Regions from separate parts of the Lysobacter gummosus genome, predicted to be linked through region 3. Evidence: predicted binding sites of a transcription regulator. Region 3 holds the regulator's gene; each other region holds the start of a gene.
The links. Region 3 encodes sigma-54, which starts transcription at its own class of promoters, with help from an activator protein. Its sites were predicted from a motif close to TGGCACGNGCNTTGC; they were not measured.
Positions count from the first base shown of each region.

Region 1: glnA (type I glutamate--ammonia ligase) is a predicted target of sigma-54. The motif match lies at 2,661-2,675, and genes of this name have one in related genera.
Region 2: pgaA (poly-beta-1,6 N-acetyl-D-glucosamine export porin PgaA) is a predicted target of sigma-54. The motif match lies at 6,730-6,744, and genes of this name have one in related genera.

Region 1 covers NZ_CP011131.1:200,087-207,930, reverse strand. Annotated here, with positions in the region: gene LG3211_RS00870 (TorF family putative porin) at 1-248, opposite strand, end outside; gene LG3211_RS00865 (GNAT family N-acetyltransferase) at 448-906, opposite strand; gene glnA (type I glutamate--ammonia ligase) at 1,171-2,580, opposite strand; gene LG3211_RS00855 (undecaprenyl-diphosphate phosphatase) at 2,867-3,673, shown strand; gene LG3211_RS00850 (DUF2750 domain-containing protein) at 3,706-4,221, shown strand; gene LG3211_RS00845 (META and DUF4377 domain-containing protein) at 4,322-5,158, shown strand; gene LG3211_RS00840 (RDD family protein) at 5,182-5,646, opposite strand; gene LG3211_RS00835 (RDD family protein) at 5,808-6,281, opposite strand; gene LG3211_RS00830 (YbhB/YbcL family Raf kinase inhibitor-like protein) at 6,384-7,010, opposite strand; gene LG3211_RS00825 (tetratricopeptide repeat protein) at 7,186-7,844, opposite strand, start outside.
Region 2 covers NZ_CP011131.1:2,111,651-2,119,494, reverse strand. Annotated here, with positions in the region: gene LG3211_RS08760 (MFS transporter) at 1-76, shown strand, start outside; gene LG3211_RS08755 (hypothetical protein) at 107-2,413, opposite strand; gene LG3211_RS08750 (GH92 family glycosyl hydrolase) at 3,081-6,521, opposite strand; gene pgaA (poly-beta-1,6 N-acetyl-D-glucosamine export porin PgaA) at 6,837-7,844, shown strand, end outside.
Region 3 covers NZ_CP011131.1:1,382,824-1,390,667, forward strand. Annotated here, with positions in the region: gene LG3211_RS05615 (RNA polymerase factor sigma-54) at 375-1,829, opposite strand; gene lptB (LPS export ABC transporter ATP-binding protein) at 1,926-2,645, opposite strand; gene lptA (lipopolysaccharide transport periplasmic protein LptA) at 2,645-3,214, opposite strand; gene lptC (LPS export ABC transporter periplasmic protein LptC) at 3,195-3,761, opposite strand; gene LG3211_RS05635 (KdsC family phosphatase) at 3,758-4,306, opposite strand; gene LG3211_RS05640 (KpsF/GutQ family sugar-phosphate isomerase) at 4,410-5,432, opposite strand; gene LG3211_RS05645 (BolA family protein) at 5,677-5,919, shown strand; gene murA (UDP-N-acetylglucosamine 1-carboxyvinyltransferase) at 6,031-7,287, shown strand; gene LG3211_RS05655 (DUF3108 domain-containing protein) at 7,586-7,844, opposite strand, start outside.

The DNA.
Region 1 (7,844 bases), 1.2 Mb from region 3:
CCGACGTAGAAACCGCTGTCGTGCGCGTATTCGATACCGCCCTGCAGAGCCGGCTCCTGATTGGTCTGCGAGACCCCGCGAAACAGGTAGTCCGAGGTCAGACTGATCGAGCCCGTGGTTCCGGCGCGCGCTTGCGTAGCCGCGAGCGCGGCGCAGGCGAGCGCGAGTGCGAGCGTCGCCTTGGCGACGGCATGGGCGTGCACCGCGTGAGCGGCGTTGTGGTTTTCAGTCTTGAGATGAGACGACATGACGCAGGCTCCTCATAAGCGGTGGCCCCTCCCCGGTCATTGCGATGTGCGCGGTGATCGCGGGGCGCTTCGTTGGCGCCCTCGCGGTTTTTCGGAAACAAGCCGCCCCGCGGCGGGCTTGGCCCGTCGTGCGTGTCCTCATGGGTTGTGAGTGGAAAACGAAAACGGCCCGGGGCATTCGCCTCGGGCCGTGTGTGGGTTACAACGCTTTGCTCATGAACACGCTGTTGGGATCGTCGCGATATCCGGCGAAGGGCCCGCAGTAGTCGAAGCCGTAACGCGCGTACAGGCTGCGCGCCGGCTCGAATCCATCCATCGAGCCGGTTTCCAGGCTCAGCCGCCGATACTCGCGCCGGCCGGCCTCGCCGAGGATGTGTTCGAGCATCGCCGCGGCGACGCCGCGACGTCGATGCGCACTGGCGGTGCGCATCGATTTGATTTCCCCATGCCCGTCGTCGAGCCGCTTGAGTGCGCCGCAACCGAGCAGATCATCGCCTTCGCCCCAGGCGCTCCAGAACGTGATGTCCGGATGCCTGAGCCCGTCCAGATCGAGCGCGTGGACGCTTTCCGGCGGCGACAGTTCGGCCATGCCCTGCAGGTGTTCGCGCAACAGCGCGATCACTTCGGGATGGTCGAGTTCGCCGGTACGGATGTGCATCGGGCGTTGCTCTCCTGGTTCACGACGGTGCTGCGAATCGCGCGGCGCATCGGTCCGCAACGGCGCGGAATCTTGCCGTTGCGGACCTTGTGCGCGCGCCTGGACTGCTTCAGACCGCGTAGTACATCTGGCATTCGAGCGGGCGAACCGGGAGCTTTCCGGAATGCGTTGAAGCGCATTCCGGCCCGGTGAGCGCCCGGTCCGCAAGGACCGGGCCGGACATCCGCCGGTCCGAAGACCCGATACACATATGCAGCAACTTCTTTAGACGGCGTAGTACATCTGGTATTCGAGCGGGTGAGTTGCGGCGCGGAATTTGGTCACTTCCTGCATCTTCAACGCGATGTAGCCGTCGATGAAGTCGTCGGTGAACACGCCGCCGGCCTTGAGGAACTCGCGATCCTTGTCCAACGCTTCCAGCGCCTGGTCGAGCGAATGGCACACGGTCGGGATGCCCTTCTCTTCTTCCGGCGGCAGGTCGTACAGATCCTTGTCGCTCGGCGCGCCCGGATCGATCTGGTTCTTGATGCCGTCCAGGCCGGCCATCATCAGCGCGGCGAAGGTCAGGTAGCCCGACTGGATCGGATCGGGGAAGCGCATTTCGATGCGGCGCGCCTTCGGGTTGGCCACGTACGGAATGCGGCAGCTCGCCGAACGGTTGCGCGCCGAGTAGGCCAGCATCACCGGGGCTTCGAAGCCCGGGACCAGGCGCTTGTAGCTGTTGGTGCCGGAGTTGGTGAAGGCGTTGATGGCGCGCGCGTGCTTGAACACGCCGCCGATGTACCACAGCGCCATCTGCGACAGGCCGCCGTAGCCGTCGCCGGAGAACAGGTTGACGCCGCCCTTGGCCAGCGACTGGTGCACGTGCATGCCGCTGCCGTTGTCGCCGACGATCGGCTTGGGCATGAAGGTCGCGGTCTTGCCGTTGCGATGGGCGACGTTCTTGATGATGTACTTCATCGTCAACAGCTCGTCGGCCTTGGCGACCAGCGAGTTGAACTTGGTGCCGATCTCGCACTGGCCGGCGTTGGCGACTTCGTGGTGGTGCACTTCGACTTCGATGCCGACCGCTTCCAGCGTCTTGCACATCTCCGAGCGGATGTCGTGCAGCGAATCGAGCGGCGCGACCGGGAAATAGCCGCCCTTCACGCCCGGACGGTAGCCGCTGTTGCCGCCTTCGTATTCCTTGCCCGAGTTCCACGCCGCTTCTTCCGAATCGATGTGGAAGAAGGTGTGGCCCATCTCATTGGCGTAACGCACCGAGTCGAAGATGAAGAATTCCGGTTCCGGGCCGAAGAAGGCCTGGTCGGCGATGCCGCTGGACTTCAGATAGGCCTCGGCGCGCTTGGCCACGCCGCGCGGGTCGCGCGAATAGGCCTGCATGGTGGCCGGGTCGAGGATGTCGCAGGTCAGGATCAGGGTCGGATCGGCGGTGAACGGATCCAGGACCGCGGTCGAAGCGTCGGGCAGCAGGATCATGTCCGACTCGTTGATGCCCTTCCAGCCGCTGATCGAGGAGCCGTCGAACATCTTGCCGTCTTCGAACAGCGCCGGCTCGACGATCGACTTGGGGAAGGTCACGTGGTGCTGGACGCCACGCATGTCGGTGAAACGCAGATCGATGAATTCGACCTTGTGATCCTTGACGAGCTTTTCGACGTGTTCGAGAGACATGGATTGGGTCCGGGATTGGGGATGCGGGATTGGGGATTCGTGCAAAGCGAGGGCTTTGAGGCCGTCTGCCGATAGGGAATGCAAAGCGCGTGCCAACTTTCCAACCGCTCCAAGCTCATGATTTATATGAAATAGAAGCGTGACGCAACGCAGCAATGAACTAGTTTGGTGCGATAAAATCAGCTTACGCACCAAATTGAATCAAAGCCATTTCGGCTATCCTGCCCGCCGCCTCGCCACTGGCTTTGGCGAATCCCGAATCCCCCATCCCGAATCCCGGCCCCTCATGACCGATCTGCTCGCCGCCCTCCTCCTGGGCATCATCGAAGGCATCACCGAATTCCTGCCGATTTCCAGCACCGGGCATCTGCTGATCGCGCAGCACTGGCTCGGCGCCCGCTCTGACCTGTTCAATATTTCGATCCAGGCCGGCGCGATCCTCGCGGTCGTGGTCATCTACTGGAAGCGGCTGTGGGGGCTGGCGACCGGTTTCACCCGCCGCGACAACCTCGACTACCTGCTCAAGCTCGGCCTGGCCTTCGGCATCACCGCGGTGCTCGGCGTCGCGGTCAAGAAGGCCGGCTTCCAGCTGCCCGACCACGTCACCCCGATCGCCTGGGCGCTGGTGCTGGGCGGCGTGTGGATGATCGCGGCCGAGCATTTCGCCGCCAAGCGCGCGGCCGCGCTGGGCGAACGCAGCGAAATCACCTGGACCGTGGCCGCGCTGGTCGGCGTGGCCCAGGTCGTGGCCGGCGTGTTCCCGGGCACCTCGCGTTCGGCGGCGACGATCTTCATCGCCCTGCTGGCCGGCACCACCAGCCGCGCGGCGGCGACCGAGTTCGCCTTCCTGGTCGGCATCCCGACCATGTTCGCGGCCACCGGCTACGAGCTGATGCACGTGGCCGGCACCCCGGCCGCGGCCGGCGAGGACTGGAGCGCGCTCGCGGTGGCCTTCATCGCCTCGGCCGTGACCGCGTTCATCGCGGTGAAGTGGCTGTTGCGCTATATCCAGAGCCATCGCTTCACCGCGTTCGCGATCTACCGCCTCGCCTTCGGCGCGGCCTTGCTGCTGTTGATGCCCTCGGGCAGCTGATCCGCAGCCGATCCCTTGCCGGAACCTCGCCGATGAACGAACAAGACCGCCTCGCCGAACAGCAGTTGCTGGAGTACGTCCAACTGTCCAGCCCGGAGCGCTACGCCGCGTTCCTGGAATCGGTGGCGCGCACCGGGCGCTTCTGGATCGCGATGTCGGGCGAGTTCGTGCTGACCTTGTTCGACGAAGACGGCCAGGAACTGCTGCCGGCCTGGCCCTCGGCCGCGACCGCGCGCGCCTCGCTCGCGCAGGCGCCGCAGTTGCGCGAGTACGCCCCGGCCGAGCGCGAGCTGGGCGCGTGGCGCGAGCACACCGCCGCCGCGCTGATGCAGGCCAAGGTCGCCGTCGGCGTGTTTCCCAGCGACCGCATGCAGAGCGTGACGGTCGATGCGGGACTGCTGCTTTCGCATATCGATGAGGTGATCGCGGAGGATGCCGCGCTCGACGACGACGCCGTGGACGACGAGGCCGACGGCAGCGGCGGCCTGGATCTGGAACGCGCGCAGCGCGAGCTGATGCAGAAGTTCGCCAAGCCGCCCAAGTCCTGAGCGCCGGCGCCGCCGACCGCCCGCTGAACGCGCGCAACCCCATCGCCCGCGCCGGCCCGTTGATCCTGTCTTCGCAACGCAACCCGGATCATTGCGCCCCATGAACATCACCCGCCCGCTCGTCCTCTCCGCCGCCGCGCTGTCGCTGGCCCTGCTCGCCGCCTGCGCCGCGCCCTCGCATAACAACGCCAACGCCGCCGCGCCCGCCGGCGATTCCGCCAGCACCGGCGCCGCCCACTCGTCCATCGACCTGGGCGCCTATCGCTGGAACCTCGACACCGCCAGCGACGCTACCGGCAAGCCGATCGGCGTGCTGCAGCGCGAAGGCAAGTACGGCCTGCAGCTGAGCTTCCTCAAGGACCGCCTGGGCGTGTCCGGCGGCTGCAATCACGTCGGCGCGACCTATGCGCTCAAGGGCGACAAGATCGAGGTCAAGAATTTCCAGACCACGCTGATGGCCTGCCAGGACCAGCGCCTGATGCAGATGGACAGCGAGATTTCCAAGCAGCTCGAAGGCAGCACCCAGTTCGCGATCGAAGGCCAGGCGCAGCAACCGCGCCTGCTGCTGACCACCGCCTCGGGCAGCAAGCTGGTCCTGAGCGGCCAGCCGACGCCGGAAACGCGTTACGGCGGCGCCGGCACGACGATGTTCCTGGAAGTCGACGCGCAGCGCCGCAGCTGCCCGCATCCGCTGATGCGCGACTACCAGTGCCTGTGGGTGCGCGAGCGCAAGTACGACGCCAACGGCGTCGCCCTGGCACCGACGGAGGACTGGCATTTCCTCTACCAGGACATCGAGGGCTACACGCACGAAGCCGGCGTGCGCAACGTCGTACGGATCAAGAAGTTCGACATCAAGAACCCGCCGGCCGATGCGTCGTCGGTGGCGTACGTGCTCGACATGGTGGTCGAGAGCGAACTGGTTCCAGCCAGGTAAGTACGTATCGCGAGCCGGGTTGGTCAGGACTTCCTGACCACCCGCGTCTCGGACAGACGGTCGTGCCAGGCGATGCGATCTTCGCCGGAGAAGAAGATCGAGAACGGCTCGAACGGAATGCAGCGACCCAGGGTGCGCACGATGATGCTGCCCCAACCGGGCGGCTGGTCTTCGTTGTCGACCACGCGCGTGCCGGTGACGAACTTGCCGACGGTCGCGCCGAACAAGCCCTCCATCATGATGTAGTAGACCATTATTATCGCGAAGGTGAAGAACACGTCCTTGAGCGGCGAGTGATAGATCGCCGAGCGGCCGACGACGATTATGATCGCGACCTTGATCATGCCGGCGATCGTCGAATCGATTAAGTAGTTGGCGAAACGCCGGCCGTAGCCGGCGGCCTCGTAGCCGGCCTGCGCATACGCCGTCGGGATGGGTGCGGCGCTGACGCGCGAGACTACCTGGTAGGGATTGTGTTCGTCGCTCATGGCTTCAACCTGCTTCCTTGTATGGCCGCGCTGTCCACGGCGCTTCAACTAAATCCGGCCTGCGAATGCTTTGCGGCGACTCTAAGCCGCGCCCGCGGCCGGCGCAACGAGGCCGATGGCGCGTTCCGCGTTCGGTCGCCAGATGCGCGGATGAACACGCTTCAGCGCGCCCGCACCACCAGGGTCTTGGGCAGGCGATCGTGCCAGGCGGCGACGCGTTCGGTCCCGGAGAACAGGATGGTGAATTGTTCGAACGGAATCAGCCGCGCGGCGGTGCGGCCCAACACCTGGCCCCAACTCGGCGGGCGGCCTTGTTCGTCCACCACCCGGGTATTGGTGACCAGCTTGCCCAGGGTGACGCCGAACATGCCTTCCATCGGCACGTAGTAGATCAGCAGCGCGATCGGCGTCATGACCCAGTCGCGGAGCATGTTCGGCTCGCGCAGCGAGTTCACCACGGCCGGATCGTAAGCGGTGTACAGCGTCAGCGCGCAGACGATCAAGGCGACGCAGGCCAGCGAGTCGATCAGGTAGTTGATCAGGCGCTGGCCGCGCGTGGCGGTGACCAGTTGCGCGATGCGTTCGGCGCGCACTTGGGTCTGCGGCGCATCGTAGGGGTTGTGCGGGTCGTTCATTTCGTCGCTCGGTGGAGAATCGCCGCGCGCCGCGGATCGGCGCCGGCGCGGTCGGTCAAAGGCAAGCCGGATCGGCGCTCCACTCGCGTCGCGCTCACTGGCTCAGCCCTTCACCGCGGGGTTGAGCGAGTAGGTGCCGTAGATCGACGCCTCCCCCAGCACATGGCCCTGCATCGCGTTCAACACGTCGGCGGCGGTGAAGCGCGCGTCCAGTTCCAGCCGCTCCACGTCGAGCGCGAACACGCGGAAGAAATAGCGGTGCAGACGCAGATCGTTCGGCGGCGGGAACGGGCCGTCGTAGCCGTGCCAGTCGCCGGCCATGTCCGGATCGCCGGCGAACCAGCCGGTGTAGTCGTTGAGGCCCTGGCGCGAGCCGCGCGGGCCGGACGGATCGCGCTTGCCGTGCGCGGTCACGCCGTCGCTGCAACTGCCGGCAGCGATCTCGCGCACGTCGGCGGCGATGTCGGCGACCACCCAATGGATGAAATCGGTGCGCACCTGATGCTCGGGAATCTGCACGTCGCTGCGCCCGACCATCTCGGCCACGGTCGGCACGTCCGGGTCGATGCACACCAGCGCGAACGAACGCGCTCCCTGCGGTACCTCATCCCAGGCCAGATGCGGATTGCGGTTCGGCGCGAAGCCATAGCCGTCGCCGCTGGCCTGGCCGGCGGCGAATTCGGCCGGCAGGCGTTGACGGTGCTGGAAGCTGTTGCTGTGAATGCGCATGAAGGGCTCCTGGGCGCTGCTGATTCGCGGTGCGGGCATCGCACCAAGACAGTGAGGGTGCACGATAACGCGCGGCATCGATCCGCCATGGATCGATCCGCCCGGCGAAGTATTCCGTAGCCGGCCGCCGCGAACCGGGTGGTCGATCGCAGCGGCCGTCGCTACCGGCGCGCGCTCAGGCCTGCGGATAGCCCAAACGCTTGGCCACCGGCGCGAGCAACGCGAACGCTTCGCCCAGCGCGCCCTGGTAGGCGCGCCAACGGCCGTTGCCGAGGCGCTCGCTCATCGCGATGCCGCCGGGCAGCGACACCTGCACGCGCAGGGTGTCGGCGATGATCTGCGCGATCGCGCCGGGGTCTTCGCCGGTTTCGTCCAGGCGCACCAGGTTGTGCGGGAACAGATTGCCTTCGTGCAGATCGGCGATCTGGTCCAGGCACTGCGCCAGCCAGCGCGCGCCGTCTTCCGGCGTGGGCAGCGCATACGGCGTCGGGCTGCCGGAGGCCAGCCAGTCCAGCAGCATGTCGCGCGGATCGCGGATCGGAATCAGCAGGAAGGCTTCCGACAGATATGGACGCAACGCGCGCAACAGCGCGTTGTCCCACCACAGCAGCCAGTCGAACACCGGGCCGTCGGCGGCGCCGCGCGCGGGCAAGGCGGCGCGGTACATCTTGATCAGGAAGGCCGGATCGAGCGTGCCGGCGAGCAGTTCCTCGACCGTGCCGTAGCGCTGCATCGGATCGGTCGGCGGCTGCGGGCCGTAGCGATCGACCAGCAGCGGCGCGCCGACCGCGCCGAGCACCTGGGCGATGCGTTCCACCCGCGAACCCGGCGCGC
Region 2 (7,844 bases), 730 kb from region 3:
GCTGCTGGCCTTGCTGCATCTGCCCAGCCTGCGCCAAAACAAAGCTCCGGGGACTCGCGTCCCCGGAGCGGCGTGACTTCGATCTATACCGACCGCCGACAGCGCATCAGCGCGGCGACTTGCCGTCGAAACCGTACATGAAGGTCGCAGGTTCCCCCGAAGTGAAACCGTAGCTGCCGAACGGATCGGGCAGATTGTCGAGCGGATTGCCGGTGCCGTTCCAATTGGCCTGACCCAGCGAGTACACCGACGCGCCCACCGTGGACAACGCCCCCAGCGCCAGCGGCTCGGTCGGCGCGGCGCCGTAGTAGGTCACGAAGCTGAGCGTCTTTCCGGGCGACAGCGCGCCGAGTTTGAAATCGATGTGCGCGCCCTGATCGCCCGCGCCCAGGTCGGTGAACGGCCCGGACGTACCACTGTTGCCGCCCAGCGGATTGAACACATTGAAGCCGTTGTTGTTCCAGGCCAGCACATAGCTGGACGAGCCGGCAAGGGTGATGTACTCGGAGAACGTATTCGGCGGCACGTCGTAGTCGATGCCGCGCGTGTAGCGCAGATCGGCGACGTTCTGGCTGCCGTTGTTCTGGATGCTCACGTCCACGCGGTACAGATACGGCGTCGCCGGCACCGGAGTGAACTTGTGCGTGACGCGGAAGGTCTTGCTGGGCCCCACGTCCACCACCGAGGTCGCGGTCGATGTGGTGTAGACGAACGACACCAGCGCCATGTTGTTGACGCCGTAGCAGCGCGAGGTGTCGCCGGTGATGCCGAGATCGGCGCTGGCCACGCCCCAGCCTTCGCAGGGCGAGCCGGGCGAAGCGGCGTCGCCATTGGTCGGCATATAGCGCAGGCCGACGAGGGAACCGCCGTTGGTGCCGCTGGAACGCGGAATCGCCGGGCATTCGATATTGAGATAACCGGTGTTGTGCACGCCCAACTGGACGATGCCGTTGTTGATCACGCCCGGGCAATTCTCCGGCGGATCGACTTCGCAAACGATGTCGGCGCCGTGCACCGGCACGTAGGGAGTGTCCACGCGCTCGAACGGATCGATCCGCGCGAACTGCGCCTGCACGTCCTGCGGCTTGAACTCCACGCGCTGGACCTTGGGGTCCCAGGGCTTGTCGCACAGCGTGCCCAGGGTCGGATCGGTCTGCACCAGGTACATGTCCTGCGGATCGCCGACGCCGACGTAGTCGCTGAAGGTGGAGCCGGCGGCGACGACGCGGTCGCTGGACTTCAGGTCGATCGCGACCAGCATCTCCTTGCCGATGCCGAAGCGGTTGACGTTGAGCGGCGTGTCGTCGAGGTTGCCGATCGAGGCGGCGAACACCGCGCCGTATTGCGGCTGGCCCAAGGTGCCGGCCAGAGCCAACTGAGGCCCGGAACCGCCGACATCGTTGGTTTCCAGCACATCATAGGCGCGGAAGGCCTGACCGCTGGGGTCGGCCCACAGCGTCTGCGTGATCACCGCGCACGAGCCGGCGGCGAACCGCGTCAGATAGGCCTGCACACCGGTGCCGTCGATCCTGGAATTCAGGCCGACCAGCACCGACTGCCCGGTGAACTGACGGCTGCGCAAGGCGGTGACGCCATGGAAATAGGCCTGCGACTGATCGGAGTTGTTGAGCGCGGTGCTGCACATCGGCGTGCCGGCGAAATCGGTGCGGAACATCAGGCCGCTGCTCAGGCCGTTGGGCGAGACCGAATTGCCGGCCACGACCAGATCGGTGGGCGCGCCGCTGGCGGCGATATTTTCCGTCAGCGCGCGGAAGCGCAGTTCCGGCCAGCGGTCCAGGCCGTCGTAGAACTGGTTCCACAGCACGCCGCCACCGTTGTCCAGGCGCGCGATGCGGCCCCATTTGCGCTTGTTGTCGCGCGAGTTTTCCTCGCCTACCAGGACCAGGTCGAAGTGGCGATCGCCCAGGCCTTCGATGATGTCGTAACCGCTGGCGAACTGCTCGCGCTTGACGTTCTCGAGCACCGTGGTCCATTTCGGAAAGCCTTCGCAATCGATCTGCAGCACGTAGATCGAGCGGCCCTCGCCGAGCCACACGCCGCCGGTGACGGCGAAGCCGCGGCCGGTGCTGAGCTCGGTGATGGCCTGGCCGAGCGAGCGTTTGCTGCCGGCGATGTTGTAGGTCTTCTGCCACAGCTCGACGCCGTTGTTATCGACGCGGCTGACCTGCACGTCCTGCAGGTCGCCGCGATTGCGCGTGCCGACCAGCACCGAGCCCCCGCCGCCGCAGACATTGACCGCTTTCACGTCTTCGCCGAACTCACTGCTGTCGGTCTCGCCATAGACCGCCTCGAAATTCTGTGCCTGCGCCAGCGGCGCGGCGAACAGCAGGCTCGTCGCCAGCGCCACGGCATAGCGCCGCAGGCTGGAACGTTTACGTCCCGTGGTATCCATATCAGCCTCGTTTGCGGAATCGTTCCGCGTGGTGGGTCGAACGCTTCCGTAACGAAAGCGCCGTCGATCGAGCGTCCCCGACAAAGCGCGTCGCGCGGTGCGCGGCGGCGTTTGACCGTCCGACACTAGCGCGCTCGCGCGTGCGTTCCCAGGAACAAGAAGGGGCGATAGCGGGACATCGCGGGAAGGATTCGCAGCGGGCGATCGAACGGGTTGCGACCGGCGTCTAGGATTGGCGTTAAACCGTGTGGAGCGTCACAGCGCGTAATGAGGTACTAACAGTTCGGCTGGAGCCGAGATTGCTCTGGCCTTGCAAATGCACTTGCTCCGGCGCTGCACCTATCTTGGCTTCTCGCCTGCCCCACTTTGCTCTTGCTTTGACGTTACCTGCGCACTCCGTCCTACCGTCATTCCCGCGAAGGCGGGCTCCGCTTTACTTCGGCGGAGCCGAACATCCAGTGCCTTTCGTGCGAGAACGCTTGAAGTCGCTGGATTCCCGCCTTCGCGGGAATGACGAGCAAAAAAGGCAGGAGCCTCAAGCAAGAGCAAGAGCAAGCAGCCGCAGCTACAGTCTCAGTCGCAGAAAATTATTGGCAATCGCCGCAGCAAGGCCCGCGATAACGCGGGCCTCAACGTTTACCGAAGCAGCAAACCCAGCGCAGTCCGCCTACTTGGCCTCACCCAACAACTCAACCTCAGCCAACTCGATCGCCCCCTGCCCGTCCCCATCGTTCAACAGCCGCAACCGATAGCGGGAATACGCCGCCGGCTGCGCGATGGCAAAGGCGCGGGTCTGCCGACGCCAGGCGAAACGCTGATCGCGACGCTCATCCAGCGTCGTCCATTGCGCCCCATCGTTCGACGCCTGCAACGCCCAGGCCTGAGCATCGCCGCGCTTGTTCGACGAAGTCAGCGTATACAACCGCGCCGTGGCCGGCGCCTTGAAGTTCCAGCTCAGCGACGGCATCGGCCCGCTCAAGCGCGCGGATGTGGTCGAATCGTCGTCGAACAAAGCCGCCGCCTGCTTGCCGTTCAACCCGGCGACCGCGGTGTTGTCGCGACGGCTCAGGTCCAACAGCGGCGACGGCACCTCGCCTTCCTGGCTCAGCGATTCAGGCAAGGCCTGCGGCGAGCTCGCCCAGTTCGACGGCGACGGGCCCATGCGGAAATCCAGCACCGCGCCCTGCGCCAGCAACTCGTGCGGCAGGGTCAGCCGATCCCAGGGCTCGCCGTTGACCCGCAACGACTGTACGTAGCGATTGCGTTCGCTGACCTTGGGCGCGTTGATCTGCAACTGCTTGCCGTTGTCCAGGCGGATGTTCATGCGCTCGAAACGCGGCGCGCCGATCACGTACTCCGGCGAACCCATGCGCAATGGATAGAAACCTGCGGCGCTGAACAACCACCACGCCGACATCTCGCCGTTGTCCTCATCGCCCGGGTAGCCCTGGCCGATTTCGCCGCCGCTGTACAGGCGATCCATGATGTCGCGCACCTTCTCCTGGATTCGCCACGGCTGTCCGGCCGCGGCGTACATATAGGGAATATGGTGCGAAGGCTGATTGCTGTGGCCGTACTGGCCCATGCGCACGTCGCGCGCTTCCAGCATCTCGTGGATCACCCCGCCGTAGCTGCCGACATCGAACGTGCCCGGGGTCGAGAAGAACAGGTCCAGCTTGTTGCCCAGGGCGCTGCGGCCGCCGTACAACGCGACCAGGCCGGCGCCGTCCTGCGGCGCGTGGAAGGCCATGTTCCAGGCGTCGGTCTCGGTGTAGTCGCCGCCCCAGCGGGTGGGATCGAATTCGCTCGCGGTGTAGCGCCAGCGGCCGTCGCGGTGGCGGCCGACGAAGAAGCCTAACTGCGGATGGAACAAGTTGGCGTAGCCCAGCGCGCGATTGCGGTAATACGCCGCATCGTCGGCGTAGCTGCCGCGGTACGGATCGTCGCCGCCGCTTTCGCGCGACAGCGCCGAGGCCAGGCGCGCGATAGCGAAATCGTTGATGTAGCCGTCCATCGACCACGACAGACCTTCGTCGGTGCTGGTGTCGGTGTAGCCCTTGAAGATCGCGCGCTCGATGCCCTTGCGTCCGGCGCCCGGCACCGGGCTGACGGTGGAGGCGTTGCGGATCGCCGACTGATAGAACGAGCGCACATCGAAATTGCGCACTCCTTTGAGCCAGGCATCGGCGAAGGCGACGTCGGAGCTGGTGCCGACCATCAGATCGGCATAGCCCGGCGAAGACCAGCGCGCGATCCAGCCGCCGTCGCGGTACTGCTGGACGAAGCCGTCGATCATCTCGCCGGCATGCTTGGGCGTGAACAGCACATACGCCGGCCAGCTGGTGCGATAGGTGTCCCAGAAGCCGTTGTTGACGTAGACCTGCCCGTCCATCACCGCAGCGCCCGTGCGCGTCGCGCTGCTGGCGCCCGCGGCCGGCGAGAACGCGCTGGCGTACTGGTACAGCGGACGCTCGGCGGTGCCGGTGTTCTCCGATCCGCTGTTGGGATACAGGAACAGGCGATACAGATTGGAGTACAAGGTCGCGCGCTCGTGCTCGGCCGCGCCCTCGACCTGGACGATGCTCAACTGCGCGTCCCAGGCCGCGCGCGCGCGTTCGCGCACGCTGTCGAAGCTGTCGCTGTCGGCGATTTCCAGCTGCAGGTTGCGCTGCGCCTGCTCCACGCCGATCAGCGAGGTGGCGATGCGCATGCTGACCTGCCGCGCCGGATCGGCGGACAGATCGAAGCCGTACCAGGCCGAGACGCGGTTGCGGTCCTTGGCGCGGTCCAGGCGCGCGCCGTCCTTGATCGGCCGGTCGAAGCGCGCATAGAAATACAGACGGCCGGCGCCGGCGGACAGCTTGCTCTTGCTCTCGGTCCAGCCGCTCAGGCCGCGGCCATCGCGATCGAGCACGATGTCGCCGTGCTCGTCGCGCTGATCGAACAGCAACTGCGCATGCCCGTCGGGATAGGTGAAGCGCAGCATCGCGGCGTGATCGGTCGGCGTCATCTCGGCGATCAGGCCGTTGTCGAAACGCACGCGGTAATAGTCGGCGCGCGCGGTTTCCTGCTCGTGGCCGAAGCTCAGGCCGCGCTTGGCGCGATCGAACTGCGGCGCGCCCTCGCCCAGCGCCGGCAGGATGTGGAAGGTCTGCCGGTCGCCCATCCACGGGCTGGGCTCGTGCGACAGCGCGAAGGCTTCGATGCGCGGGCGATTGTCCTCGCCGTTGCGCTCCTGGTACTGATAGATCCAGTCCGAGCCGGCGTTGGTGGTCGGCGTCCAGAAATTGAACCCGTGCGGCAGCGCCACCGCCGGAAAGGTGTTGCCGCGCGAGTAGCGCGAATTGGAATTGCTGCCGCGGCGGGTGTCGACGTAATCACTGGGATGCTCGGCCGCCCGCTTGTCCGGGTTTTTCTTCAACGGCGCCGGTTCGATCCGCACATCGTCCAGATAGCCGCGATAGGCCTGGCCGCGTTCGCCCTCGTGCACCAGCACGATCTGGCGCACGCGGCGGCCGGCGGCGACCTCGCCGATGCGGCTGGCCACCGCGTTCCACTGATCCGGATACAACAGCCGCGCCGCGCCTTGCCCGCGCGCGGTCAGCGGATTGCCGTAGCGATCCAGCGGCTTGAGCTGCGACAGGCGGCTGCCGTCGTCGAACACCAGATCGATGGCGACATAGGTCGAGGCATTGCGCAGGTTATCGAGCTGCGACACCGGCGCGGGCGCGGCGACGTTGGCCGGCGACAACGGAAACAGCCGGTACGACAGCTCGCTGTCCTTGCCGATGGCGATATCGACCTCGAACACCTGCGCCAGTTGCTCGGCGCCGCTGCCGTCGCCTTCGAAGCGCAGCGAATGCACGCCGGTGAAGCCGGCCCCGGCCTTGGCGGTCAGGGCCGCGGCCGCGGGCGGGCCGCCGTCGAGGCTCACGTGCATGGCGTCGGCGGCCAGCGGCGCCGGCGCCGGATCGGCGGCTTCGAACGAACTCCAGAACTGGCGCGGCTTGGCCGCGGCGGCGGGCCCGGCGATCGCGCAGGCCAGGGCCCAAGTCAGCGCCGCCCTGCCCAGCACGGTGCCACGGCGGTTCTCTCTACGTGCCGACATATCCGCTCCACAGTGCCCACGAACGGCATGCCGTTCTGCCGCCGCGCGCCGATGTGTGACGTCGCGGCCCCATCAGAGATTGATTTAAATCGATCTAAATTCAGCTTGTCAAACCGCGATGCAGCATTTTCGAGCCCATTCATCAGCAAAAAATAGCTTAAATAACAATTGCTTAAGCCAATACAGGGCGATTGCTTTCACACCCCTTTGGCACAGCTCTTGCGTCAATACTCAAATAACGTGACTTGTTTCACATTTTTATTTGCACCAAGTCACGCTCTGCGACACTCCCCACCCTTCGGAACTCGGTCTCCAATGCCGATACAGCATCGTCTTGCCCTGTCCATCGCTCTGGCGATCGCGACCGCAACCTGCCCATTTGCGTCAGTTGTTGCCTCGCCGAGTCAGTCAGCCGCTGCCGACCCCCTGCCCGAGATCGAGCGCCTGCGCGCCGACCGGCAATGGCTGGCCGCGTTGTCGCGGATCGAAAGCGCGCAGGCGGCCCGTCCTGGCGATGATCGCCTGTACCGCCTGCAGGTGCTGACCCTGGCCGATCTGGGCGGCGCCGACCGCGCCTGGGACTTGTATCAGGCGCGCCCGCAGTTGTTCAGCGCGGAAGAACGCCAGCGACTGGATTCCGACCGCCTCGCCCGCCGCGTGCTGTGGGGCACGCTGTTTCCCGAGAGCGAAACCGCGCGCCTGACCGAGATGCGCGAAGCCCATGGTGCGCTCGAACAGCACCGCGCCGCGCAGACCCCGCAGCAACAGCAAGCCGATCTGCGCACGCGCTTCGACGAACTGGTGCTGCTCAACCATCTGGAGCGTCACGCCGAAGTCGTCGAGCGCTACCGCGCCCTGCAGGCCGAGAACGTGCAATTGCCGATGTACGCGCTGGCCAAGGTCGGCGCCTCGCTGCTGGCCGACAAGCATCCGGAGGAAGCCGCGACGGTGCTCGAACGCGTCACCCGCGAATGGCCGGAAGACCAGGATTCGCAGCTGCAACTGGCCTATGCGTACTCCGAGGCCGAGCGCTTCGACGACGCCTACGCGCAACTGGAAAAGATCAAGGCCGCGCAGCCCGCGTTCGTGCGCGTCGCCGGCGCCAAGGAAAGCCATGAGAACTGGCGCCACTACGACGCCGACAGCCACCTGACCATGATCCGTCTCTACGGCGAGGACACGGTCGGCGCGCAGAAGTATCTCGAAAGCCTCGCCGCGATCGGCCCCACCAACGCCGGCCTGCAAAGCGACCTGGGCGTGACTTATCAAAAGCGCGGCTGGACCGATCGCGCGCTGGAGCGCTTCCGCATCGCCAGCACGCTG
Region 3 (7,844 bases):
AACCGGGTGACGCCCTGGCCGGAGCCAGGAAGTCCAGCATCTCACGCTGAGTCTGCGGCGCAAGGGCCCGACTTGGTCCTTTGGTAGTAGCCGCGCTGGAAGGTCTTGATACGGCTGAGTTTTTTGCGCGATGTAAAAGTTTTGCAATGTGATTCGCGGCAAAAGGCATAAGCCACGGGGTTGGCGGAAGCGGGGCACGCTGAGCGTGGAAATGTCTGGGCAAGCGCCTGTTGCGCCGCTGAGGAAAGGGGAGCGATGGCGCGGTGGCTCGATGCGGCGCGGGCCCTCATCCGCCCCTTCGGGGCACCTTCTCCCGCAGGCGGGAGAAGGGAACGCCGGAGGGGAAAGGGGATCGGGGCCAGGGCAACAAGCCCTCAAGCCATGCGCACGCGATCCTGAGACGAGGGGATGCTCATCGCCTCGCGATATTTGGCGACGGTGCGGCGCGCGACCGGCACGCCGGTGGCTTTCAAGGTCTCGGCCAGGCGCGCGTCGGACAGGGGCTTGCGCGGGTTTTCCGCTTCGATCAGGCGCCGGATCATGGCCTGGATCGCGGTGCTGGACGCTTCGCCGCCCGAGCCAGTATCGATACCCGAGGCGAAGAACGCCCGCAGCGGCACGGTGCCGCGCGGGGTGCGCGCGTACTTGCGCGCGATCGCCCGCGAGACGGTGGATTCGTGCAATCCGACTTCGTTCGCGACTTCACGCAAGGTCAGCGGGCGCAAGGCGCTGTCGCCGAATTCCAGGAACGCGGCCTGCTGCTTGAGCAGGCAGCGCGCGACTTTCAGCAAGGTGTCGCCGCGTGCTTCCAGGCTCTTGAGCAACCAGCGCGCTTCCTGCAGATGCCCGCGCAAATAGCTGGCGTCGGAGGCGCTGGCGTGGCGGATCATGCCTTCGTAGCCGCGATGGATGGAAATGCGCGGCCGCATCGTTTCCGACAAGGCCACGCGCCACAGGCCGCGCTGGCGCCAGATCACGACATCGGGAGTGACGTAGGTGTCGGTGGAGATCGCGCCCATCTGCGCGCCCGGGCGCGGATCGAGCGAGCGCAGCAACTGCACCGCGATATCGACCTCGGCGACCTCCAGCTTGAATTCGGAAGCCAGCCCGGCCGCGCCCACGCGCGGCAGCCGTTCCAGCGGGCCGGCGCAGATCTGCAGCGCCAGCGCCTTGCCCGGCGTGTCGTCGGGCAGGGTGCTCAATTGCAGGCTCAGGCATTCGCCGAGCGAGCGCGCGCCGGTGCCGACCGGGTCGAAACGCTGGACCTGATGCAGCACCGTCAGCACTTCGTCTTCGCCGACGGTGAGTTCCGGGGCGAGCGAATCGGCGATGGCCTGCAGCGGCTCGCGCAGGTAACCGTCGTCGTCGATGGCTTCGATCAGGGCCACGCCGATGCTGCGGTCGCGCAACGACAGCGGGCTCAGGTGCAGCTGCCACAGCAGGTGATCGAGCAGGGTTTCGGCCTCGGCGACCTGTTCGGCCGCGGGCGAGTCTTCGTCGTTGTCGGACGGGCCGACCCGGTCGTACCAAGTCTCGCCGTCGTCCATCGTCCATTCCGGCTCGGGCGTGGGCGCGTCGCTGCCGGGGCCGGGGCCTTCGCCGTGGTCGGCGTCTTCGCTGGCCGAGGCCGAGGTCGGCGGCGGACGGATTTCGTCCTCGCTGCCCGGCGCGGACGGCTCGGTCCAGTCCAGCAGCGGGTTGCTCTCTACCGCGCTCGCCAGTTCAGCTTCCAGTTCCACAGCCGACAGCTGCAGCAGGCGGATCGCCTGCCGCAATTGCGGCGTCATTACGAGCTGTTGTCCGAGAGAGGCTTGGAGGCGGGGCTTCATGTTCGATGGCTGACGCGACCTGAAAGGCAACGACCTGAAATGTCAGTCGGCCGAGTCGTGCATCGCGGGCGTCTTTCACGCCCGGCAACCGGAAGGTTACAGACGGAAGGTTTCGCCCAGGTAGACGCGACGGACATCGGGATTGGCCAGCAGCGCGTCCGGAGCCCCCTGCGCGAGCACGCCGCCGTCGTTCAGGATATACGCCCGATCGCAAATGCCCAAGGTTTCGCGAACGTTATGGTCCGTGATGAGGACGCCGATCCCGCGATTCTTGAGATGGCGCACGATTCGCTGGATTTCGCCGACCGAAATGGGGTCGACACCGGCGAAAGGCTCGTCCAGCAGCATCAGGCGCGGGCGGGCGGCCAGGGCGCGCGCGATTTCCACGCGGCGGCGCTCGCCGCCGGACAGGCTGGCGCCGAGCTGGTCGGCGACGTGGGTCACCTGCAATTCGTCCATCAGGCTGGCCAGTTCGCGCTCGATGCCGCGGCGGTCGAGGTCGTCGCGCAGCTCCAGCACCAGGCGCAGATTGTCGGCCACGCTGAGCTTGCGGAACACGGACGGTTCCTGCGGCAGGTAGCCGACGCCGTACTTGGCGCGCGCGTACATCGGCTCGGCGGTGATGTCCTTGCCGTCGAGCACGATGGTGCCGGCGTCGGCCGGGACCAGGCCGACGATCATGTAGAAGCAGGTGGTCTTGCCGGCGCCGTTGGGGCCGAGCAGGCCGACCACTTCGCCCGCGTCCAGGGTCAGGCCGAAATCGCGCACGACCTCGCGCTGGCGGTAGGCCTTGCGCAGGCCTTGGGCGACCAGCATCAGCCGCCTCCCTTGGGCGCAGGCTTGGTCGGGCTCGGCTTGTTAGCCGGCGGTGCCGGTTTGTCCTGGGTTTTGGGGGGCATGCGTATGCTCACACGGCTGCCCACGCCGCCGCTGTCGACCTGGCCGGTCTTGGTGTTGTAGACGATGCGCCCGCTGGTAATGGTTTGACCGGCGTTGTCCACGAAGGCATTACCCGTGAGTGTCACGGTGTCCTTGGGCATGTCGTAATCGATCTTGTTGGCGCGACCGTTGAACGGTTTACCGTCGTCGAGTTCCTGTTTCAGGGTGACTTGCGAACCGGTCAGCGTGACGAAACTGATGTCGCCGTTGCTGCGCTTGATATCGGCCTTGGCGGCGTTGATCACCAAGGTGCCCTGGACGATCTTGACATTGCCGGTCAATACGCAGGGGCCGGCATCGTTGCTTACCTGGCAGCTGCTCTGGTCGGCATCGGCATCCAGCGGCTGATTGCGGTCGGACGAACGGGCCTGAACGCCCACGGCCGGCGCCATCAGCAGCGCGGCCAGGCACAGGGCCGGCAAATGATTAGCGGGCTTTCGCTTCATAGCGCGCCTTGACGTTGGATTTGAGGATCACGTTCTTGGTCTCGAGGTCGGCCTCAAGGCCCAGACCGCTCAGTATAGTGCCCGGCTGGACCATGTTGACCGCGACGGCCGAGGTGGCCTTGTTCGAGTCCGGGAACACGTTCAGCTCTTCGGTGGCGATCTTGATCGGCTTGCCTTCGGCGTTGGTGCTGTCGGCCTTGACCTGTCCGCGCAGCCGCACTTCATCGGCCTCGGCGCTGACCCAGCCGCGCTGCGAGCGCACTTCCCAGGCGCCGCCCTGGCTGCCGGGCTTGGGTGGAATCAGGAACAAGGGCGTGGTGATGTCCATGGTCTTGATGTTGGGATCGCGGGTCAGCGTGGGTGCGCGCAGGGTGAACGATTCCTTGCCGGTCTTGTCGAGCACGACCACTTCGAAATCGTTGAGCACGTAGTCGGGCTGCACGTTGGCCTTGCCGGCCAGCGGCTTGTCGCGCTGCGACCACAGCGCCCAGCCGCTGAGCGCGGCGGCGGTGAGCAGGATCAGGGTGAACCATCCGCGCCAGCTCATCCCAGCGCTCCGTGCAAGATGTCTTCGGCATGGCCTTGCGCGCCCAGCAGCAGATCGCACAGCTCGCGCGCCGCGCCTTCGCCGCCGCGCGCATGGGTGCGCCAGTGCACGCGCTCGCGCACCCAGGCGTGCGCGTTGGCCGGCGCGACCGCCAGGCCGACGTGCGGCAGGATGCGCAGATCGGCGAGGTCGTCGCCCATGAACGCCACTTGCTCCAGGGTCAGGCCCAAGCCTTCCGCGATCAGCTTGACGCAGACCAGCTTGTCTTTGACATCGCCGTGCGAGGTCGCGCCGAGCTCGGCGGCGCGATGCGCGGCGATGGCGCCGCCGCGCGCGGTGACGAAATGCACGGCGATCCCGGCCTTGCGCAACAGCGACAGGCCCTGGCCGTCCTGGACGTGGAAGCTTTTGTATTCGCGCCCGTTGCTGTCGAAAGTCAGCCGGCCATCGGTCAGCGTGCCATCCACGTCGAAGCAGGCCAGCCGAATGCGGGCGGCGCGTTCGCGGATGTCGGCGGGGTAGTCGTTGAGGTGGCTATAAGGCACGGGATTGGGGATTTGGGATTCGGGATTGGTGCAAGCGGAAGCGGGGTGGAATCGTCGAGTCCGCCTTTGCGAATCACGAATCCCAAATCCCCAATCCCGGCCGTTAAACCACTCGGGCCCGCAACAAGTCGTGAATGTTGAGCGCGCCGACCACGCGTCGTTCAGTATCCACGACCAGCAAGCCGCTGATCTTGTGAGTTTCCATGAGCTGCGCGGCCTCCACCGCCAGCGCGTCGGCGCCGATGGTCTTCGGCGAACGCGTCATCACTTCCTTGATCCGGGTCGAACGCAGGTCCACGCCGGGATCGTCGAGGGTGCGGCGCAAGTCGCCGTCGGTGTACAGACCGATCAGGCGCTGGTCGTCGTCGACCACCGCGGTCATGCCCAGGCGCTTGTGGCTCATCTCCACCAGCGCTTCGCTGACGGTGGCTTGCGCGGACACGCGCGGCACTTCTTCGCCGGCGTGCATGATGTCGGTGATGTGCAGCAGCAGCCGGCGGCCGAGCGCGCCGGCCGGATGCGAGCGGGCGAAGTCGTCGGCGGTGAAGCCGCGCGCTTCCAGCAACGCGACGGCGAGCGCATCGCCCATCGCCAGCGAGGCGGTGGTGCTGGAGGTCGGCGCCAACGCCAGCGGGCAGGCCTCGGCCGGGACGCTGACGTCCAGGTGCACGTCCGATTCGCGCGCCAGGGTGGATTGCGGGCGCCCGGTCATGGCGATCACCGCGTTGCCCTGGCGCTTGAGCACCGGCAGCAGCATCAGCACTTCGTCGCTTTCGCCCGAGTAGGACAGGGCCAGGACCACGTCGGCGTCGGTGATCATGCCCAGGTCGCCGTGGCCGGCCTCGCCGGGATGGACATAGAACGAGGGCGTGCCGGTGGAGGCCAGGGTCGCCGCGATCTTGCGCGCGATGTGCCCGGACTTGCCCATTCCGGTGCAAACCACGCGGCCATGGGCGCCCAGGATCAGCTTGCAGGCCGCGGTGAAGTCGCCGTCGATGCGCTCGGCCACCGCGGCCAGGGCCTGGGCCTCGATTTCGAACACGCGCCGGCCGCTCTCGGCCAGCCCGGTTTCGGCGCGGCCGACGAGCAAGGCATTGGGGTCGCTGGCGGGGACGGGTCGGGTCATGGGGAGGCCGGTCATAGAGGTGCCGTGTCGAAGGTCGCCATTTCGAACCGAAGGGCTTTCCGCTAGGCTAATCCGCCAATTCTAAGCGGTTCGTCCGCCCAGCGCCGTTCCGGCCGGCACATCCGCGCCGTATGGCCATCCGCATTCAGCCGGCCTCGGGCCCGCGCAGCCAGGCTGCGCCGACCCGGTCGCCGCTTTTTCCCCTTCGGCCCGTCCCCGGGCCGTACCGTCCAGAGGCTCTGAGTTGAACGCCGAAACCATCCGCACCCTGATCGAACAAGGCCTGCCCGGCGCGCAAGCGCAGGTGCGAGGCGACGACGGCGTCCATTTCGAGGCCACCGTCGTGGCCGAGGCGTTCCGCGGCAAGCTGCCGCTGGCCCGTCACCGCCTGGTCTATGCGACCTTGGGCGAGCGCATGGGCGGCGAGATCCACGCTCTGGCGCTGAAGACGATGACGCCGGAAGAGGCCCAATTCGGCAAGTCGTAAGCGCCGAGGGCGGGGGCCGACTTCACCGTCGCCTCACCCACGCGCCGCGGCGGGCTTTTACCATTGCCGCTTACGGCATTCCGCTCCTCCCATCTCATTCCCGGCTCCCCAATGCAAAAAATCGTGGTCGAAGGCGGCCAGCCGCTCAACGGCGAAGTCAAGATTTCCGGCGCCAAGAACGCTGTCCTGCCGATCCTGTGCGCGACCTTGCTGGCCGACGCGCCGGTGACGATCCGCAACGTGCCGCGCCTGCACGACGTGCTGACCACCGCCAAGCTGCTGGGCGAGCTTGGTGCGGGCGTGAGCAGCGAAGGGGCGACGATCACGGTCGATCCGACCACGGTCAACAGCCACGTCGCGCCGTACGAGCTGGTCAAGACCATGCGCGCCTCGGTGCTGGTACTGGGGCCGCTGCTGGCCAAGTACGGCCAGGCCGAGGTCTCGCTGCCGGGCGGTTGCGCGATCGGTTCGCGACCGGTCGATCAGCACATCAAGGGGCTGCAGGCGCTGGGCGCTGAGATCACGGTCGAGAACGGCTACATCAAGGCGCAGCGTAACGGCCGCCTGAAGGGCGCGCGCTTCGTCTTCGACGTGGTGACGGTGACCGGCACCGAGAACGTGCTGATGGCCGCGGTTCTGGCCGAAGGCACCAGCGTGCTGGAAAACGCGGCGATGGAGCCGGAAGTCGTCGATCTGGCCGATTGCCTCAACGCCCTGGGCGCCAACATCGAGCACGCCGGCAGCGGCCGGATCGTGGTCCACGGTGTGGAAAAACTGCACGGCGGCAGCCACGACGTCCTGCCCGACCGCATCGAAACCGGCACCTTCCTGGTCGCCGCGGCGATGACCGGAGGCCGCGTGACGATCACCGGCAGCCGCGCCGACACCCTGGATTCGGTGCTCGACAAGCTGCGCGACGCGGGCGCGAAGATCGAGGTCGATGGCGACCGCATTACCCTGGACATGGGCGGCCGCCGCGCGCGCGCGGTGGATCTGGTGACCGCGCCGTACCCGGCGTTCCCGACCGACATGCAGGCGCAGTTCATGGCGCTCAACTGCATCGCCGAAGGCGCGGGCGTGATCAACGAGACCATCTTCGAAAACCGCTTCATGCACGTCAACGAACTGCTGCGCCTGGGCGCGGACATTCGCGTGGACGGCCACACCGCGGTGGTGCGCGGCGTCGCCAAGCTCAGCGGCGCGCCGGTGATGGCGACGGATCTGCGCGCTTCGGCGTCGTTGATCCTGGCCGGACTGGTGGCGCAGGGCGAGACCACGATCGATCGCATTTATCACCTCGACCGCGGCTACGAGAACATCGAAGAGAAGTTGTCGAAGCTTGGGGCGAAGATTTCTCGGGTTGGGTGAGGCAACGCCGCGGCGGGCTACGCGCTTGACGAATGCTTTCCCTCTCCCGCTTGCGGGAGAGGGTTAGGGTGAGGGCGCTTTTGCTTCTCGCTTTTGTTGTCGAAGGCGCCAAGCAAAGGCATTCGCGCCTGCGGCGCTCATCCCCTCACCCCAGCCCTCTCCCGCAAGCGGGAGAGGGGGACAAGCGCCGTAGCGATGAACGCCGGATGCGTCAAAGAAAAAGCCCCGCATCCGCGGGGCTTTTTCGTCTGGCCGATACTGCGATCCAACCAGTCAGATGGTTACGCCATCGCCCGCCTCAACGCACCGCCTGCACCCGCAGATCGATCGCATCGTTGCCGTTCTCGCGCTGCAGAATCCGCGCCGGCACCGGCATGCCCGGCACCACCCAGGCGATGGTTTCCTTGTCGCCGTTCTTGCTCGACACCTTGGTCGCCTGTTGCGACTTGCCGCCGATGGTGATCGCTTCCTTGCCCACCACGGTGTAGGTCAGCTGCTTGGTGCGGCCGTCTTCGACCATGCGGTAGCTCATCGGTTTGCCGGCGTTGGCGTCGCGC